3 regions of the Kitasatospora sp. NPDC058063 genome follow, and region 2 is predicted to be linked to each of the others. Evidence: riboswitches for the same ligand, from Rfam matches in the RefSeq annotation. Region 2 holds a riboswitch; each other region holds the start of a gene.

Region 1 (4,669 bases), on a different contig from region 2:
TAGTAGGTGTCGGTGAACTCGTCGATCCGCAGCGCCAGCACGGTGATCAGCACGCCGATCGCGCCGGAGAGCACCCGGCGGTCCACCTTCGGCAGCAGGTTCTGCACCGACATCGCCGTCGAGTACACGTTGGCGAAGGACTGGTCCGTCTCGCGCAGCACCAGCACCAGCAGGAACAGCCAGCCGGCCCAGACCCCGAGGAAGGAGTCGAAGATCCGGTTCGGATCGCCGTCCGACTGCAGCAGCGCCATCAGGCCGAGCACGTAGCACCAGACCTGGGCGATCGTGTAGCCGGAGAAGCTGCCCCAGAACGCCGAGCGCGGGGTGCGCGAGTGCCGGGTGTAGTCGGCGGCCAGCGGGACGAAGGAGACCGACACCGCGATCATCGCGTCGGTGGCGCCCAGGAAGCCGTGCCAGTTGCCCGCCCCCGGGTCCGGCACGCCCTGGCGGCCCAGCTGGACGGTGAAGTACACCATCGCCACCGCGACCGCCCCGGCCACGAAGCGGCGCAGCACCGCGATCGAGCCCAGCGGCCAGATGGTCAGCGCCGTGGTCAGCGCGCCCGCGAGCAGGACGAACAGCCAGCGGTAGCCGGTGGTGTGCGCGACGGTCTGCGCGCCCGCCGAGATGGTCAGCAGCTCGAACACGCCCCAGCCGATGCACTGCACGATGTTCAGCACCGTCGGCAGGTACGACAGCCGGGTGCCGAACAGCCCGCGCAGGTTCGCCATCGCGGGGGCGCCGGTGCGGGCGCCGATCAGCGAGGCCACGCCGAGCATCGCGGTGCCGACCGCCGTACCGACCGTGATCGCGGTCACCGCGGCGGCCAGCGACAGCTCGCTGCCGGGGGCGCCGAGCACGGTAGCGGCGGTGGAGAAGCCGATCAGGCTGACGCCCAGGTTCATCCAGAGCGCGAAGTGGTCCCGGAAGCGGAGCGTGCGCGGCGGCTCGGTGTCCAGCACCAGGGGCGCTTCGACGTGCTCGGGGCGCTCCAGGACGGCGGTCGCGCCCGCGGCGGAGGCGTCCGCGCCGGGGGCGGGAACGTTCGCGCCCGAAGAAGAGGATGGCGAAGCAGGCGGCATGGCCGATACTCCCTACGCCGGCATTACCCGGACAGGTTCCGGCGGTCAGCGCCCCCTCGACCGTCCGTCACTCGTGTGGCGTACGGTCGACATGCGCACTCTCAGCCTGGTGGGTCCAAGCTCCCGCGTGTCAGTTTGGAGCGACAGGCTAACCGGCACGGGGGCGATCGCCCAAGGCCGAGGGTGCGCGGTCCGCATCGCGGGACGCCCGGCGGGGGAGGGGAGCCTCGGCCGTCGGTGCTGGCGTCGGTGCCGGTGTCGGGTGTCGGCGTCTGCGTCGGCTAAGGATTCTTATGAGTTCTTCAGAGGGGTCCTTACGGCAATCGAATCGACAGTGCGAAAAACTATGGTCCTTGGTTCTGCCAGCTATGGAGGTCGTCCGTGAGCACCGAGCGCGAGGTTGGGCCCACCGGGCCGCAGGGGGAGCAGCCCGCCGGGCCGGGGGCGGCCGAGTCCGCTTCCGAAGGCCCCGCTCAGGGTGGGCACCAGCCGACCATGGCCTTCCGGCGGGTGCCCGAGCCGGAGTCGGGCGCCGTCGAGGCCGCCCCCGTCGAGGCGGCGCCGCCCGTCGACGCCGTCGCGGCCGAGGGTGTCCCGGCCGAGGGCGGGCACAAGCCCACCGTCGCCTTCACCAAGGTGCCCGCACCGGAGGCCCCCGCGGCCCCTGCGGCGCCCGCCGCCGAGCAGCCGGCCGTCGACCCGGTCACCGGCTACATCGACGCGCCGCCGCCGGTCCTGCCGCCCGCCCCGCAGGCTCCGGTGGCCCCGGCCGCCGCGCCCGCCCCGGCGCTGCCGCCGACGGCCGACAACCCGTACGCCACCCCGACCCACGGCGTCCCGGCGGCCGGCCCGCACGAGGGCTACGGCGCCGCTCCGGCCGTGCCCGCCGCCCCCGCCGCGCACGAGGGCTACGGCGCCGCTCCGGTCGCGCCCGCCGCCCCCGCCGCGCACGGCCACCACCCCTTCGGGGCCGGTCAGCCGCTCGGCGGCTGGGGCCCCACCCACGACTCCACCTCCGGCGGCGCGGGCTACCCCGGCGGCCCGGCGGGCCCGCTCGGCTACCCGGCGGACTACCCCGGCGGTCCGGCCGGCCCCGGCGGCCCGCGCAAGAAGCGCGGCGGCCTGGTCGCCCTGATCGCGGCCGTCGCGCTGGTCGCCGGTGTGGCCGGCGGCGTGCTCGGCGTGACCGCCACCGACAACGCCGACCGCGACAGCTCCGCGAACGACCACCGCAGCACCACCGTGCAGGCCAGCGACACCCAGAAGAACGAGCCCGCCCCCGGCTCGATCGCCGCCATCGCGCAGAAGGCGCTGCCCAGCGTCGTCACCATCAAGGCGCAGGGCAACGGCGAGTCGGGCACCGGCACCGGCTTCGTCTTCGACACCGAGGGCCACATCCTCACCAACAACCACGTGGTCGCGCCGACCCTCAACGGCGGCAAACTGACCGTCAAGTTCGCCGACGGCAGCTCCTACAGCGCCTCCGTGCTGGGCCACGCCGAGGGCTACGACGTCGCCGTGGTCAAGATCGACAACCCGCCGAAGAGCAAGCTGACCCCGCTGCCGCTGGCCGACTCCGACAAGGTCAACGTCGGTGACGCCACCGTCGCGATCGGTGCGCCGTACGGCCTGGAGTCCACCGTCACCAGCGGCATCATCAGCGCCAAGGACCGCCCGGTGGCCTCCGGCGACGACACCGGCTCGCAGGCCTCGTACATGAACGCCCTGCAGACCGACGCCTCGATCAACCCCGGCAACTCCGGCGGCCCGCTGCTCGACTCCGGCGGCGCGGTGGTCGGCATCAACTCGGCGATCCAGTCCAACGCCTCCGCCAACGGCCGGGCCGGCAGCATCGGCCTGGGCTTCGCCATCCCGATCAACCAGGCCAAGTGGGTCGCGGACACCCTGATCAAGACCGGCAAGCCGGTCTACGCCAAGCTCGACGTGCTGCGCAACGACGACTACAAGGGCGACGGCGCGCAGATCCAGACCAAGGACATCCAGGGCCAGCCGGCCGTCACCCCCGGCGGTGCGGCCGACAAGGCCGGCCTCAAGCCGGGCGACGTCATCACCAAGCTCGGCGGCGTGCCGATCGACAACGGCCCGGCCCTGGTCAGCCGGATCTGGACGCACAAGCCCGGCGAGACCGTCGACGTCGAGTACACCCGCAACGGCCAGACCCTCAACACCAAGGTCACCCTCGGTCAGCGCGAGGGCGACCAGCCGTGACCCCCGCCCGCACCGAAACGTGTGCGCCGAACCCCGCCGGACCCGTTAGGCTGACCTCCGCCTGGAGAGCTGCCCGAGCGGCCTAAGGGAACAGTCTTGAAAACTGTCGTGCGGTGACCCCGTACCGTGGGTTCGAATCCCACGCTCTCCGCCGGTAGGAGAACCACCTGCTCAGGGCGGGTGCCGAGTTCGCTCGGCACCCGCCCTCGGTGTTTCCCGGGCGGTCGCGGGCGCAGGCCGCGGAACCGTCGTGGAACGGATGCGGGCGGCCGGGTTGACCCTGACACGGTGGCAGGGGATGGAGTGGTCGCACCATGTTGAACATCGGAGACTTCGCCAGCCACGGCCGGGTGTCGGTACGGATGCTGCGCCACTACGACGCGATCGGGCTGCTGCGGCCCGCCCGGGTGGACCCGGTCAGCGGGTACCGCTCCTACGAGGCGTCCCAACTGGCCCGGCTCAACCGGGTGATCGCGCTCAAGGAGCTCGGCTTCACCCTGCAGCAGGTGCGCGCCGTCCTGGACGAGCAGGTGGACGCGGCCGAACTGCGCGGCATGCTGCGGCTGCGGCGGGCCCAGCTCGCCGAGGCGATCGCCGCCGACGAGCTGCGGCTCGCCCGGGTGGAGGCGAGGCTCCGAACGATCGAGAGCGAGGGGACCATGTCCGCACACGATGTCGTGGTGAAGCCGGTGCCGTCCGTCCGGGTGGCCCAACTGGCCGGTGCGGCCGCGAGTTACGAGCCGGAGGACATCGGCCCGGTGATCGGGCCGCTGTTCGCCGAACTGTGCCGGAGGCTGGCCGCGGCCGGGGTCGAGGCGGCCGGCCCGTCCGTCGCCCGCTACCAGGACGCGCCGGAGGGCAACGGCTCGGTGCTGGTCCTGGTGGCCGTCCCGGTGGGCCCGTCGGTGCGGCCGGGTGAGCACGACTTCGAGGTGCTCGACCTGCCGCCGATCGAGGAGGCGGCGACGATCGTGCACCGCGGCCCGATGGACGACGTGCTGGGCACCGGCCAGGAACTGGCCCGCTTCATCGAGGAGAACGGCTACCGCTCGGCCGGCTACGCCCGGGAGCTGTACTTGGAGTGCCCGGAGGACCGGGCCGGGTGGGTCACCGAGCTGCAGGAGCCGGTGGTCCGGCGGTAGCCGCGCTTGCCCTCGACCGGGTCGAGGGCCCTAGCGTCGCCCGGCATGACCACTGCCACTGCCACTGCCACTGCCACTGTCGGTTCGCGGGCCGCGCTGCCGCGGAGGTACCTGCTCTGGCTGGCCGGTGTCCAGGCCGGACTGCTGGGCGACGCCGCGCTGTACTTCGCCCTCGGCTGGGCCGCCTCCGCGCACGGCGGCGGCGCGGCCGGGCTG
Region 2 (4,669 bases):
CCTGAGGTCGCCGAGCTGCGCGCGCTGGTCGCCCGCAGCGGCGCGCCCGAGCTGGTGGAGCACCGGATCGAGGAGCTGATGCGGCAGTCGCTGGCCGCGCTGGAGGCCGCTCCGCTCGCAGACGACCGGGCCCGTACGGTGCTGCTGGCCCTGGCCGAGGCCGCCACCGTCCGCAAGTACTGACGGACGGCGACGGCCCCGGGGCCTGGAGGCCTGCGGGCCCCGGATCCTGCTGATCCGGGCCGGTCAGAGCGCGGCGCGCACCCGGCGGGACAGCTCGGCGGCGGCCGCCCGCGGATCCGCCGCGGCGGTGACGGCCCGCACCACGACGATCCTGCGGGCACCGGCGGCCAGCACCTCGTCCAGGTTGCCGAGGTCGATCCCGCCGATCGCGAACCACGGCCGGTCGGTGTCCTGCTTCGCCGCGTACGAGACCAGGCCGAGGCCCGGGGCCGGGCGGCCCGGCTTGGTCGGGGTCGGCCAGACCGGGCCGGTGCAGAAGTAGTCCGTACCGGGTTCGGCGATCGCCGCGTCCACCTCGGACTCGGCGTGGCAGGAACGGCCGATCAGCACGTCCTCGCCGAGGATCGCCCGGGCGGCCCGCACCGGCAGGTCGTCCTGGCCGAGGTGCAGCACGTCCGGCCGGGCCGCGTGGGCGACGTCGGCGCGGTCGTTGACGGCCAGCAGCTTGCCGTGCCGGCGGCAGGCGTCGGCGAAGACCTCCAGGGCCTCCAGCTCCTGCTTGGCCTCCAGGCCCTTGTCCCGCAGCTGGACGATGTCCACCCCGCCCGCCAGCGCCGCGTCCAGGAACTCGGCGAGGTCGCCCTGCTCCCGGCGGGCGTCGGTGCACAGGTAGAGCCGGGCGTCGGCCAGCCGGGTACGCAGCGTGTCCGCCGCCATCAGATCAGCATCGCCTGGGCGCGGCGCTTCACCTCGGTGCCGCGGTTCTCCCGCAGCGCCTGGATCGGGCTGCCGGGCAGCGACGGGTCCTCGGTGAAGAGCCACTCCAGGATCTCCACGTCGTTGTACCCGCAGTCCCGCAGGACGGTCAGGGTGCCGGACAGGTGCTTGACCAGGCCCGGGCCGTCGATGAACGCCGCCGGGACCTGCAGCGACTTGTTCGGCCCGCGCCGGACGGCGATCAGGCCGCCGTTCTTGACCAGGTCACGTACCTCGGTGACCCGGACCCCCCACTGCTCCGAGATGTCGGGCAGGTACATCCAGTCGGTGACCAGGGCTTCAATCTTGCTTTCGATCTCACTCACGCCACCAGACTGCCACCTCCGCGGCCCACCGCGCACCAGGCACTACCCCGCGACGGCCGACTTCAGCGGCACCGCCGGGTCGCCCGCGCGGGCCGGATCCAGGGCCGTACCGCGCTCGATCAGCCTCCGCCCCTGGGTGAGGTCGCGCGGCCGGTCCACGGCCAGCAGCGCGCTCGGCACGCCGTCGCGCAGCCAGATCACCGACCAGTCGCCGTCCCGCGGGGAGCCGCGCCACAGCAGCTCGTCGCCCTCGGCGTGCCGGCCGGCGTACTGGACCATCCGGCCGAACTGCTCGGACCAGAAGTACGGCACCGGGTCGTAGGCCGGCACGTCCGCGCCCAGGACGGCGGCGGCCACCGCCTCGCCGGACTGCAGGGCGTGGTCCCAGTGCTGGACGGCCAGCCGGGCACCGGCCCGGGCCGAGGGGTAGCTGACGCAGTCGCCGGCCGCGAACACGCCGGGCACCGAGGTGCGCAGCCGCCCGTCCACCACGACGGCGCCGGCCGCGTCCAGCTCGACCCCGGAGCCGGCCAGCCAGCCGGTCGCGGGGCGGGCCCCGATGCCGACCACCACCTCGTCGGCGGGCAGGTGCGAGCCGTCCGCCAGCAGCACCGCGCCGGGCTCGACGGCGGCCACGCCGACCCCGCAGCGCAGGTCGACCCCGGCCCCGGCGTACCAGGCGGCCATCGCCGAGCCGACCTCCGTCGGCAGCGCGCCGGGCAGCGGCGCCGGGCCGGCCTCGACCACGGTCACCTCGCAGCCCGCCGCGCGGGCCGCGGTGGACACCTCGGCGCCGATCCAGCCCGCGCCGACCAGCACCAGCCGCAGCCCGGGGCGCAGCAGCGCGCGCAGCGCCAGGGCGTCGTCCAGGGTGTGCAGCAGGTGCGCGCGCTCGGCGCCGGGCAGGGCCCGCGGGACGGCGCCGGTGGCGATCACCAGCGAGCCGTACGGGAGGTCGCCGCCGTCGGTGTGCAGCACGCCGGGGGTCAGGCCGGTGGCCCGGCGGCCGGTGAGCAGCTCGATGCCGAGCTGCCCGTAGTCGATGTCCAGGGCGGTGGAGTCGGCCTTGCCGAGCAGCACGTCCTTGGAGAGCGGCGGCCGGTCGTACGGCGCGTGCGGCTCCTCGCCGACCAGCACGATCGGCCCCTGCCGGCCGCCCTGCCGCAGCTTGAGGGCGCACTGCGCCCCGGCCAGCCCGGCTCCGACGACGACCACCCGATCCGTTCCGCTCAGCTCTGCCACGCCCGTCACTGTACTCAGCGCGACGCGGCGGCCTGCGGGCCGTCCGCCCGCTGTACGGGCCTTCGGCCGGGCCGACCCCCGGCGTTAAGGTGGGGGCACCACACGGGAGCCCGGCGCACCGGGCTGAGAGGCGGGCTGGCACGGCCTGCGACCGTCCGAACCTGATCCGGGTCATACCGGCGAAGGGAGAAGAGCAGCTTTGTCACGCTTGCCATCAGGCGCCCACGCCGACGTGCTGGTGATCGGCGGGGGCGTCATCGGCCTCGCCGTCGCCTGGCGCGCCGCGCAGCGCGGGCTGCGGAACGTGATCGTGGTCGACCCCTCCCCCGGCGGCGGGGCCGCCGGGGTCGCGGCCGGGATGCTCGCCCCGGTCACCGAGCTGCAGTACGGCGAGGAGCCGCTGCTCCGCCTCGGGATGGCCTCGAACGAGCGGTACGCGGCCTTCGCCGCCGAGCTCTCCGAGGCGAGCGGCGGCCGGGACACCGGCTACCGCCGCTGCGGCACCGTCGCCGTGGCGCTGGACTCCGACGACCGCGAGGAACTGCGCGAGCTGCACGCCTTCCACCAGCGGCTCGGTCTGGACTCGACCTGGCTGACCGGCCGGGAGGCCCGCAGGCTGGAGCCGATGCTCGCCCCCGGCGTGCGCGGCGGCCTGCACGTCGCGGACGACCACCAGGTGGACCCCCGGCGCCTGCTCACCGCCCTGGCCGCCGCCTGCGAGAACGCGAACGTCCTGCTGCACCGCGCCGAGGCCGTCGAGCTGCTGGTCGAGGACGGCCGCGCGACCGGTGCCCGGCTCTCGACCGGGGAACGGGTGGGCGCCGGGCAGGTCGTCCTCGCCGCAGGGCCGCACAGCCACCGGCTGCCCGGCCTGCCCGACGGTGTGCTGCCCGCGATCCGCCCGGTGAAGGGGCAGGTGCTGCGGCTGCACGTCCCGGACGCCTACCGCCCGTTCCTGTCCCGCAACGTCCGCGCCGTGGTCCGCGGCCGGCACCTGTACCTGGTGCCCCGGGAGAACGGCGAGCTGGTGGTCGGCGCGACCACCGAGGAGCAGGGCTACGACACCACCGTCACCGCCGGCGGGGTGTACGAACTCCTGCGCGACGCCCACGAGTTGGTCCCGGGAATCACCGAACTCCCGCTGCTGGAGACCTCCGCCGGGCTGCGCCCCGGATCGCCGGACAACGCCCCGCTGCTCGGCCCGACGTCACTGCCCGGACTGGTCGCCGCCACCGGCCACTACCGCAACGGCGTGCTGCTCACCCCGGTGACCGCCGACCTGGTCTCCGAGTACCTGGCCACCGGTGAAGTCCCCGAAACGGCAAGGCCGTTCACACCCCTGCGCTTCTCCCCCGAACCCCCCGCTGCGAAGGCCTCCGCATGACCGAGATCGCCCCGAACGAGATCACCCCGAACGAGATCGCCCTGACCGTCAACGGCGAGCCCCGCCGGGTGTCCGCCACGACCACCCTCGCCGAGGTGGTGGCCGCCGTCAGCGCCGCCAACACCGGTGTCGCCGCCGCGCTCAACGAGGCCGTGGTGCCCCGCGGTTCGTGGCCCGGGACGGCGCTGGCCGGCGGCGACCGGATCGAGATCCTCACCGCCGTGCAGGGAGGCTGAACCATGGCCGACGACCTTCTGACCATCGCCGGGACGGCCTTCTCCTCCCGGCTGATCATGGGCACCGGGGGCGCCCCCAGCCTGGAGGTCCTGGAGCGCGCGCTGCTCGCCTCCGGCACCGAGCTGACCACCGTCGCCATGCGCCGGGTCGACGCCTCCACCCAGGGCTCCGTGCTCGACGTGCTGACCCGCAACGGCATCCGGGTGCTGCCCAACACGGCCGGCTGCTTCACCGCCGGCGAGGCCGTGCTGACCGCCCGGCTGGCCCGCGAGGCGCTCGGCACCGACTGGGTCAAGCTGGAGGTGATCGCCGACGAACGCACCCTGCTGCCCGACCCGATCGAGCTGCTGGACGCCGCCGAGACGCTGGTCGACGACGGCTTCACCGTCCTGCCGTACACCAACGACGACCCGGTGCTGGCCCGCAAGCTGGAGGACGTCGGCTGCGCGGCCATCATGCCGCTGGGCTCGCCGATCGGTTCGGGCCTGGGCATCCGCAACCCGCACAATTTCCAGCTGATCGTGGAGGGTGCGGGCGTCCC
Region 3 (4,669 bases), on a different contig from region 2:
CACCACGGCCACGGTGAACTCCGGCCGGGCGGCGAGGGTCGATGCGGACAGCATGCCGCGGACGGTACCCGCCGGGTACGACAGAACGGCCCGCAAGGATCTTCAAGACCTTCGGCCCCCTCGCCCCGGATGCTGGGGCTCATCTGATGACACGAAGGGAGCCATCCATGGCCGTCCACGCGGAGCTCACCGCGATCACCATCGACTGCGCCGATCCCGGGGCCCTCGCCGAGTTCTACCGCAAGGTCACCGGCTGGGACCTCGGGCAGGGCGACGACGACTTCGTCCAACTCGGCGAGGGGCCGGTCCGGTTGGCCTTCCAGCGGGTCGCCGGCTACCGGGGGCCCGGCTGGCCCGACGCCGCGAAGCACGCCCATCTCGACTTCACGGTCGCCGATCCCGAGATCACGGTGAAGGAGCTGCTCTCGGCCGGGGCGACCAAGCCGGAGTTCCAGCCCGGCGAAGGCGAGTGGACCGTTCTCGCCGACCCCGAGGGCCACCTGTTCTGCATCGCTTCGGCCTGACGAGGAGTCGATCACCCATGGCCTCGATCCACAAGGAAATCGTCATCGACGCCCGCCCCGAGGCGGTGTGGTCGGTGCTCAGCGACTACGGCGCGGTGCACGAGCGGCTGGCGCCCGGGTTCGTCACCGACACCCGGTTGAGCTCGGACACGCGCACCGTCACCTTCGCCGATGGCACGATCGTGTTCGAACGGCTCGTCGACCTCGACCACGAGGCGATGCGGGTCGCCTACACGGTCGTCGGCGGCAGCCTCCATCCGTCCCACCACCACGCGTCCATGCAGGCGCTTCCGGAGGCCGGCGGCCGGACGAGATTCGTGTGGCACACCGATGTCCTGCCCGACGCCCTGGCCGCACCGATCGCCGAGTCCGTCGAGCACGGTTCGGCGGTGATCCGCCGCACGCTGGAGGCCGCTTCATCGGCCGCGCCCGGACCGGCGTCCGTCCCGACCTCGGCTCGATGAGCAGCCACGACATCGTCCGGGCCGCCTGGAAGGCGTTCGCCGGCCACGACGCCGATCAGATCTCCGCGGTCTTCACCGAGGACGCAGAGTGGCTGGCACCTCCGGGAAACGCGACGGCCACCGCGCTGGGCTGTCCCAGTCACATGGTCGGCAGGGAGGTGATCACGCGCTTCCTCGCCGAGGACTTCCCCCGCCTGTTCGCCAGGGACGTCGACGTCACCTTCCACGGTTTCCACGCCGACGGCGAGCGCGTGATCGTGGAGGAGACCATGACCGCGACGCTCGCCAACGGCAATCACTACGCCAATGACTACTGCCTGGTCTTCGAACTCCGTGACGGGCTGATCCACCGCGTCCGTGAGTACATGGACACCGCGCGCGGACACCGCATGGTCTTCGGCGACGCCGAGAAGTAGCCGAGGACGGCGAGGACGGCGAGGACGGCGAAGCGCCGCCCCGAGGTGATCGGGGCGGCGCTCAGGTGTCCCGGGTCAGTCGACCAGGGGCAGGTAGACCTTGTTGCCCTGGGCCGCGAACTCGGCGGACTTCTCGGCCATGCCCGCCAGGGCCTCGGCGTCGAACTCGGTGTCCACGGCGGTGGAACCGTCGCCGTGCTCGTCGCGGATCTTCTGGGAGATCTTCATCGAGCAGAACTTCGGGCCGCACATCGAGCAGAAGTGCGCGGTCTTGGCGGGCTCGGCGGGGAGGGTCTCGTCGTGGAAGGCGCGGGCGGTCTCCGGGTCGAGGGCCAGGTTGAACTGGTCCTCCCAGCGGAACTCGAAGCGGGCGTCGGAGAGGGCGTCGTCCCAGGCCTGGGCACCGGGGTGGCCCTTGGCCAGGTCGGCGGCGTGGGCGGCGATCTTGTAGGTGATCACACCGGTCTTGACGTCGTCCCGGTTGGGCAGGCCCAGGTGCTCCTTGGGCGTCACGTAGCAGAGCATCGCGGTGCCCCACCAGGCGATCATCGCCGCGCCGATGCCCGAGGTGATGTGGTCGTAGCCGGGGGCGACGTCCGTGGTCAGCGGGCCGAGGGTGTAGAACGGCGCCTCGTCGCAGATCTCCTTCTGGAGATCCATGTTCTCCTTGATCTTGTTCATCGGGACGTGGCCCGGGCCCTCGATCATCACCTGGACGTCGTGCTCACGGGCGATCCGGCCGAGCTCGCCGAGGGTCTTCAGCTCGGCGAACTGCGCCTCGTCGTTGGCGTCCGCGATCGAGCCCGGGCGCAGACCGTCGCCGAGCGAGAAGGTGACGTCGTAGCTCGCGAGGATCTCGCAGAGCTCCTCGAAGTTGGTGTAGAGGAAGTTCTCCTGGTGGTGGGCCAGACACCAGGCCGCCATGATCGAGCCGCCGCGCGAGACGATGCCGGTCTTGCGGCGCGCGGTGAGCGGGACGTAGCGCAGCAGCACGCCGGCGTGGACGGTCATGTAGTCGACGCCCTGCTCGCACTGCTCGACGATCGTGTCCCGGTAGACCTCCCAGCTCAGCTCCTCGGCCCTGCCGTCCACCTTCTCCAGGGCCTGGTAGAGCGGCACGGTGCCGATCGGCACCGGGGAGTTGCGCAGGATCCACTCGCGGGTGGTGTGGATGTTGCGGCCGGTGGAGAGGTCCATGACGGTGTCCGCGCCCCAGCGGGTGGCCCAGGTCATCTTCTCCACCTCCTCCTCGATCGAGGAGGTCACGGCGGAGTTGCCAATGTTGGCGTTGATCTTCACCAGGAAGTTGGTGCCGATGACGGCCGGCTCCACCTCCGGGTGGTTCACGTTGACCGGGATGACGGCCCGGCCGCGGGCCACCTCGGCACGCACGTACTCCGGCGCCAGGCCCTCGCGCAGCGCCACGAACTCCATCTCCGGCGTCACCACGCCCCGCTTGGCGTAGGCGAGTTGGGTGACGGCGGCGCCATCGCGGCCACGCAGCGGGCGACGCGGCCGACCGGGGAAGACGGCGTCCAGGTTGCGCAGGTTCCCGCCGCGCGGCGAGGTGTGCTTGATCCCGTCGTCCTCGGGGCGCGGCTCGCGGCCGTCGTACTCCTCGACGTCGCCGCGCTGGCGGATCCAGGCGTCCCGCAGGGCGGGCAGGCCGCGCCGCACATCGGGCTCGAAGGACGGGTCGGTGTACGGGCCGGAGGTGTCGTACAGCGGGACGGACCCGCCGTTGCTGAGCCGCACCTCGCGGTACGGAACGCGCAGGTCGGGGCGCGACCCCTCGCGGTAGGCCTTGCGCCAGGCCGGGGTCGGGTAGCCGGTGCGCTCGCTGCTGGGGGCGCCCTGGGCAGACTGCGGCTGTGCTTCGAACGTGGTCATCTGACCTCTACTCCCTACGCCGGCATTACCCGGTCAGGTTCCTGCGGTCGACGCAGCCGTCGGTCCGTCCGTCGACGTCCCGGTCAGCGTCCTCTCAGCCCGGTGCTCCGAGCTCCCGCGTCGCAGGCGGTGTTGCCTGCACACGACGCCCAACACCGTAGCGAGCCGATCGCCGCAGGTCCAGAGCGCCCCACCCCGCCCGGTCGGCCGCACCGACCGGGCCCCGCGGCCGGACCTGTCCCACCCCGCCCCCATAATGCTCACCGATACTCCGCAGACACTCCATCAGGGCGTGCACGGCCCAACCGGATCGGCGCCCGCTCAGGGGTTTCACGGCTTTGACAACTTTTGGGGGAAATGCACCGTGCGCATCCGTCACGCGGCCGGCCTGAGCGCCGCCGTGGTCTCCGCGGTGGTGGGCCTGCCACTGCCCGCGGCCGCGGCCGAGCCGGCCGCCGTCCTCTACGTCCAGGGCGGTCTCTGCAAGGACAGCGGCCCGGGCACCCAGGCCCAGCCGCTCTGCACCGTCCAGGCCGCCGCCGACCGGGTACTGCCGGGCCAGACCGTGGAGGTCGCGCCCGGCACCTACCCCGAGGACGTGACCGTCCGGCGCTCCGGCGAGCCCGGCAAGCCGATCACCTTCCGCGGCACCGGCCGCATCGGCAAGCTGCCGTCCCTTCCGGGCAGGACGTCGACCTTCCCGGTCATCGCCGGACCGCTGCGGCAGCCGGTGACGATATCCGGCCAGCACGACGTCGTGTTCTCCGGCTTCGACGTCACACACTTCGAGCTCGACGGCGTCAGCCGGGTCGAGCTCTCCGGCAACTGGATCGAGCAGCGGGACGACAAGATCGTCCGTCCGGCCGTCGCCGTCACCGGCGCCAGCGACCACGTGCGCATCGAGCGCTCGTTCGTTCGCGGCACCACCGGTGGTGTGAAGGTCGGCCCCGGTATCGCCGGGACGGTGATCGCCGGCAACGACTTCGCCTCCACGTTCGGGGGGTCGTCCGTCTCGTTGACCGACGCGCCGGGCACGGTCGTCACCAACAACACCACGCGCTGGAGCGCCCTGGCCGCCATCGACCTGGCGGGTTCCTCGGACCACGCGACGATCACCAACAACGTCGTGGACCGCGGAACCGTCCGGGTGTCCGCCGGCTCGGTCGAAGGGACCACCCTCGACTACAACACCGTGTCGTCCCCCGCTGTCGAGTTCTACCCCACCTACAGTTGGGCCGACGCGGACTATCGGCTCGCCGAGGATTTGCGAGCCGCGACCGGCCAGGGCCGGCACGAGACGAACAGTAACGTGCAGTTCGACGAGGACTACTGGCCGCTGTCGGTCCCCAGGGCCGCCATCAGCGGCTGGCACCTC

The links. Region 2 has a riboswitch for thiamine pyrophosphate ahead of thiO (glycine oxidase ThiO). Riboswitches for the same ligand answer to the same signal wherever they lie in the genome.
Region 1: another riboswitch for thiamine pyrophosphate. It lies ahead of ACFVUY_RS01890 (purine-cytosine permease family protein); the one in region 2 lies ahead of thiO (glycine oxidase ThiO).
Region 3: another riboswitch for thiamine pyrophosphate. It lies ahead of thiC (phosphomethylpyrimidine synthase ThiC); the one in region 2 lies ahead of thiO (glycine oxidase ThiO).

The regions. Positions count from the first base shown of each region.
Region 1 covers NZ_JBHVSD010000001.1:403,210-407,878, forward strand. The annotation lists gene ACFVUY_RS01890 (purine-cytosine permease family protein) at 1-1,082, opposite strand, end outside; TPP riboswitch at 1,075-1,219, opposite strand; gene ACFVUY_RS01895 (S1C family serine protease) at 1,464-3,311, shown strand; tRNA gene ACFVUY_RS01900 (tRNA-Ser) at 3,375-3,462, shown strand; gene ACFVUY_RS01905 (MerR family transcriptional regulator) at 3,626-4,453, shown strand; gene ACFVUY_RS01910 (MFS transporter) at 4,499-4,669, shown strand, end outside.
Region 2 covers NZ_JBHVSD010000006.1:33,654-38,322, forward strand. The annotation lists gene ACFVUY_RS11850 (polyprenyl synthetase family protein) at 1-183, shown strand, start outside; gene thiE (thiamine phosphate synthase) at 247-900, opposite strand; gene ACFVUY_RS11860 (Rv2175c family DNA-binding protein) at 900-1,265, opposite strand; gene ACFVUY_RS11865 (NAD(P)/FAD-dependent oxidoreductase) at 1,308-2,516, opposite strand; TPP riboswitch at 2,600-2,712, shown strand; gene thiO (glycine oxidase ThiO) at 2,716-3,891, shown strand; gene thiS (sulfur carrier protein ThiS) at 3,888-4,127, shown strand; gene ACFVUY_RS11880 (thiazole synthase) at 4,131-4,669, shown strand, end outside.
Region 3 covers NZ_JBHVSD010000001.1:178,481-183,149, forward strand. The annotation lists gene ACFVUY_RS00895 (helix-turn-helix transcriptional regulator) at 1-54, opposite strand, end outside; gene ACFVUY_RS00900 (VOC family protein) at 168-524, shown strand; gene ACFVUY_RS00905 (SRPBCC family protein) at 542-988, shown strand; gene ACFVUY_RS00910 (nuclear transport factor 2 family protein) at 985-1,404, shown strand; gene thiC (phosphomethylpyrimidine synthase ThiC) at 1,480-3,294, opposite strand; TPP riboswitch at 3,289-3,423, opposite strand; gene ACFVUY_RS00920 (PKD domain-containing protein) at 3,659-4,669, shown strand, end outside.